2 regions of the Microbacterium sp. SY138 genome follow, and region 1 is predicted to be linked to the other one. Evidence: riboswitches for the same ligand, from Rfam matches in the RefSeq annotation. Region 1 holds a riboswitch; the other holds the start of a gene.
What was found. A riboswitch is a leader RNA that binds a small molecule or an ion and turns the genes downstream of it on or off. The one in region 1 is predicted to bind thiamine pyrophosphate.
Positions count from the first base shown of each region.

Region 2: linked by a shared signal. The riboswitch ahead of thiM (hydroxyethylthiazole kinase) and the one ahead of ABDC25_RS16615 (ECF transporter S component) in region 1 are both predicted to bind thiamine pyrophosphate.

Region 1 is NZ_CP155793.1:3,435,586-3,438,043, reverse strand. Features, by position in the region: gene ABDC25_RS16620 (hypothetical protein) at 1-917, opposite strand, end outside; TPP riboswitch at 999-1,108, shown strand; gene ABDC25_RS16615 (ECF transporter S component) at 1,101-1,757, shown strand; gene ABDC25_RS16610 (ABC transporter ATP-binding protein) at 1,760-2,458, shown strand, end outside.
Region 2 is NZ_CP155793.1:1,267,584-1,270,041, reverse strand. Features, by position in the region: gene ABDC25_RS05965 (bifunctional hydroxymethylpyrimidine kinase/phosphomethylpyrimidine kinase) at 1-417, opposite strand, end outside; gene thiM (hydroxyethylthiazole kinase) at 414-1,262, opposite strand; TPP riboswitch at 1,253-1,347, opposite strand; gene ABDC25_RS05955 (NAD-dependent epimerase/dehydratase family protein) at 1,354-2,316, opposite strand; gene ABDC25_RS05950 (DUF402 domain-containing protein) at 2,377-2,458, opposite strand, start outside.

The DNA of each region.
Region 1 (2,458 bases):
GCGAATTCGCGATCGGACCCCCAGATCTCGCTCGCGAGCCGGTCGATGTAGTTGTTCGCCGATCCCATCAGCGTGCCCTGCAGGAGTTGATATTCGGTCAGCACCCCGCCGATCGGCACATCGAGTGCGGACTGGTCGCTGCGCCGGTAGTCCCAGTACTTCACGCTGTCGGCCCGGGTGAACGAGAACTCGGGCCCCTGTTCGCCCACCGCCAGCGGCATACGGTCGAGCACCATCAGGCTGCTCACGACCTTGGTGATGCTCGCGATGCTCACCGCATCGGGGATCGAGGCCGCAGTGGTCATGCCGGAGATGCCGACGGCGCCCGCGCCCTCGGTGGGCCAGGTGACGGTGGCTGCGGCAGCGGGCGTCGTCGCGAACTCGACGGACTGCACTGTCGGAGGTACCTCGTGCAGCGGCCAGAGCAGCGTGGTGCCGGCATACGCGGCGACGAGGCCCACGAGCGTGGCCAGCGGAACGAGGATGCCGGGACGGGCGATGGCCGGGCGCAGGCGTGCCCCGCGGAGCAGGCCGTTCGTCCGCTCGGCTTCCGACGTCTCGTCGAGAGTCGCGGTGGCGGTGTGGTCGGCCACCGTCGCGGGGTCCACCCAGGTCAGAGCGGTGGCGGTGGTGGTCTCGTCCGCCCACTGGGGGGTGGTCGCGTCGAGCGCGGCGAGGGGATCGTCGGCGTCTCCCGCGGCAGTCTCACGCGGAACGAATGGTGGTTTCGTCAGAGCGGGCGTGGCCGGTTCCGGGGCGACCACCGATTCCGGTGCAAGCGCGCGCGTCGACGTCTGCTCGGCCGTGAGCACCGAACCGCCCGACGCGGCATCGACGGAGCCGGAGGGGGCGGTGGTCGCGGGGCCGTCGTCACGGACGACGCCCGTCGCCTCGTCGGCGGGATCTGTTGCGGTCACTCGTTCACGGTACCCAATCCCGGGCGGGTTCCGCGGCGCACAGCCCTGTCGCCACGCGGGTGTCGCCAGCGGTAGGATCTTCAGCACAACCACGGGAGTCCGGCGAGCCGGGCTGAGAGGGAGCGAATCGCGCTTCGACCGTCGAACCTGATCTGGGTCATGCCAGCGCAGGGAGGAGTTCAGATGAGTACGCCTACGTCCACATCCGCACAGCAGGCATCCGCCGATGCGAACGGGCTGCACCGCCCATCGATCTGGCGCTGGCGCGTCGTCGACATCGTCGTCGCCGCTGTCCTCGGCGTCGCGATCGGTCTCGTGTTCTGGGGATGGAACACCATCGGATACGCGTGGTTCGGCGCGGCCGACGCCCTGACACCGGGCCTCGGTGGCATCGCCGTCGGCATCTGGCTGCTCGGCGGTGTCGTCGGCGGTCTCGTGATCCGCAAGCCGGGGGCCGCGCTCGTGGTCGAACTGGTCGCCGCGATCGTGTCGATGCTGATCGGCAACGTGTGGGGTGTCTCGACCGTGTTGTCGGGCATCGTGCAGGGCCTCGGCGCAGAGATCATCTTCGCCCTGTTCTTCTACCGTCGTTTCGGGATCGCAGTCGCTGCGCTCGCCGGCGTCGGAGCCGCCGTGGCCGCCTGGGTGTTCGAGCTGTTCTACGGCAGCTCGCCGAACATCCTGAAGTCGGTCGAGTTCAACACGATCTATCTGATCAGCGTGGTCGTCTCCGGGGCGATCCTGGCCGGCGTGGTCGGTTGGCTGCTCGTGCGTGCCCTCGCCGTCACCGGCGCCCTCAACCGCTTCGCCGTCGGGCGAGAGCACGTGCGCGAGGTCTGAGCGTGACCTTCGCCTCCCCGGCCCGCGTGCAGGCTGCGGGCTGGGGCTGGCGGTACGCCGGTCGAAAGCGTCCCGCCGTCGCGGACGTCTCCTTCACGATCGAACCGGGGGAGCGGGTGCTCCTGCTCGGCGCCTCGGGTGCAGGGAAGTCGACGCTGCTCGCCGGCCTCGCCGGGGTCCTCGGCGATGACGACGAGGGGGAACGGACGGGGTCATTGCGCATCGACGGTGCGGCCCCCGAGTCACGGCACGGTCAGGTCGGACTCGTCCTGCAGGACCCGGACGCCGGCATCGTGCTGTCGAAGGTCGGCGACGACGTCGCGTTCGGCTGCGAGAACCTGGGCGTCGCGGCATCCGAGATCCCGGGTCGCGTCGCCGAGGCGCTCGACGCCGTCGGCCTCGATGTTCCGCTGCGACGCCCCACGAAGGCGCTCTCCGGCGGGCAGAAGCAGCGGCTGGTGCTGGCCGGTGTGCTCGCGATGCGACCGGGTCTGCTGCTGCTCGACGAGCCCACCGCAAACCTCGACCCGGAGGGGGTGCGGGAGGTGCGGGCGAGTGTCGAGCGCGCCGTCGAGACGACCGGCGCGACGCTCGTGGTCGTCGAGCACCGCACCCCGATCTGGGTCGATCTGATGACGCGCGTGATCGTGCTGGCGGCCGACGGAGGACTCCTCGCCGACGGTGCGCCCGCGCAGGTGTTC
Region 2 (2,458 bases), 1.8 Mb from region 1:
ACGGATCACACCGACACCCAGATAGTCGACGGTGCCGGCGGGCAGAGCATCGACCGCGTCGAGATGCGCACGGGTGTTCGCGGTGAGGCCGACCAGCGCGTCGGGTCCGAGCGCCTCACGCGCACGCAGCACGGAGGCATCGCCCTGTCCCAGATGCACGCCGTCGACCCGAGCGCCCCGTTCCCGGGCAGCGACCACGGCGTCCAGCCGGTCGTTCACGACGAGCAGCGCCCGCCCGTCGATCACCCGCGACAACGCGATCAGCTGATCGACCGTCTCGGCGTCGGTCGCGTCCTTATCGCGCAATTGGACGATCCGCACCCCACCGTCGACCGCTCGGCGCACCGTCTCGACGACGCCCCTGTCCCCGCAGAGCGCCGCGTCCGTGACGAGGTAGAGCGAGAGATCGGCGTTCACCGGACACCGCCTTCGACGCGTGCATCGGCTCTGATGTCGTCGGGGCCCACCGCGGCGAGCGCATCCAGCAGGGCGACGGCGAAGCTGCCCGGCCCCGCGGATGTCGCCGCTGCCCGCTCGGCGGCGATCGTGTAGACGAGGCTCGCGGAAGCCACAGCGGTCAGCGCATCGTGATCCGTCGCCTCGGCCGCACCGAGGAAGGCCGCCATCACCGCACCGAGCGCGCATCCTCCTCCGGTCACACGGGTCAGCAGCTCGTGGCCGTTGGCGAGGCGCAGCATCCGCTCCCCGTCAGTGATGAGATCGATAGGCCCCGACACTGCGACCACCGCGCCCGTGGTCCGCGCGAGCGTTGCGGCGGCATCGGCTGCGGAGTCCGTGCTGTCGGTGGCATCCACCCCACGTCCGCCCGTGCTGAGCCCGGCAAGGACGAGGATCTCGGAGGCGTTGCCGCGGATAGCGGTCGGTCGGTGCTGCGCGAGCCGGTGGGCGAGGGCGGTGCGCACCGGAAGCGCACCGATAGCTACCGGGTCGAGAACCCAAGGCGTACCGTTCGCCGCGGCTCCGGCGACCGCCTCCAGACTCGCCGCCCGCTGCTCGGGCGTGGGAGTCCCCAGGTTGATCAGCACCCCGGAGGCGACCCCGGCGAACATCCCCGCCTCGTCGACGATGTCGACCATCGCGGGTGCGGCCCCCAGTGCCAGCAGCACGTTGGCGGTGAATCCCGTCACGACCGCATTGGTGATGCAGTGCGTCAACGGCGGAGCCTCGCGCAGCACCTCCAGCAGGGTCGCGGCGGAACCGGCGAGGTCGTGGGTGGATTCAGGACGCAGAAGATCGCTCATCGCGACATCCCTTCGCTAGTACGAACTAGATCAGGTTCGACGGGTCTGTTCTCAGCCGCGGATCGCGGCACCCCGTGTCACTGATCGCAGTCTAGCGATCGCTCAGCAGCGCCCTCTCCTCCGCCCGCGTGAGTCCGGCTCGGCGTTCCCGGTCGACGCCGCGTCTCCGCTCGTCGACGATGACGCGCTCGATCGTGTCCGTGAGCGGACGGAGTCGTCCCCCGCTCGCGTGGAACGCGCGATTCGAGCGGGTCATGAAACCGCTCATGTCAGTCGGAAGCCACAGCGGCAGGGAGCGCGGTCCCGCCCAGTACTCGACGTCGTGCGCACGGAGCCATCCCTCGTCCGCGACGAACACGGAGCCGGTGTGACAGACCGCGAGGCGCACCGCACCCAGCACATCGGCGAGGGGGTGCTCATCGCCTACGCCGTTGACCGCGCCGCTGCGTGTGGCCGTGACGATGTACGCCGCGAGATCGTCGACATCGATGACCTGCGTGCTCCTTCCCTCGAGCGGCGGCAGCAGCACGGCTTCCGAGCCTGCTCGCGCGAACGCCGCCGCCCAGTACCCGAACCGGTCGCTGGGGTCGCCGTCGCCCACGATGAGCCCAGGGCGCACGATGAAGCCGCGCTCCCCCAGGCGCAGGACAGCATCTTCGGCTGCTGCCTTCTGCGCACCGTAGTCGTACTCATCACCCGGGCTCGCAGCCGGATGTCGCGGCGTCGACTCATCTGCTCCGACCGTCTCGTCATCGGAGTACACCGAGACGGACGATACGTAGGTCCAGCGCCCCGCCCGATCGCCGAGCGCATCGACCGCGGTCTCGACCTGCACCGCCTGGGACGAGACGTCCACGACGTGATCCCAGTCCCGCCGCGAGAGATCGGCATAGACGTCGGCATCCTCACGATCGCCGCGCACGAGCACGGCACCCTCGGGGGCCGGACGGGATCCGCGGCCGAGACACGTGACCGCGGCGCCTTCGTCGACCCACCTCCGGGCGATGCGCCCGGAGAGCCAGCCCGTACCGCCGAGGATCAGAACATCCGTCATGATTCCATGTCATCAGGTGGCGGATCTCTGCGGAACCTCTTCCGCCCACAGCAGATCGCTTCAGAGCAGATCGGGGGGCGTGCTCAGACGATCCAGGCCCGCGAGCACCGGGACGCTCCACGCGGGATCGGGCTGCCAACGT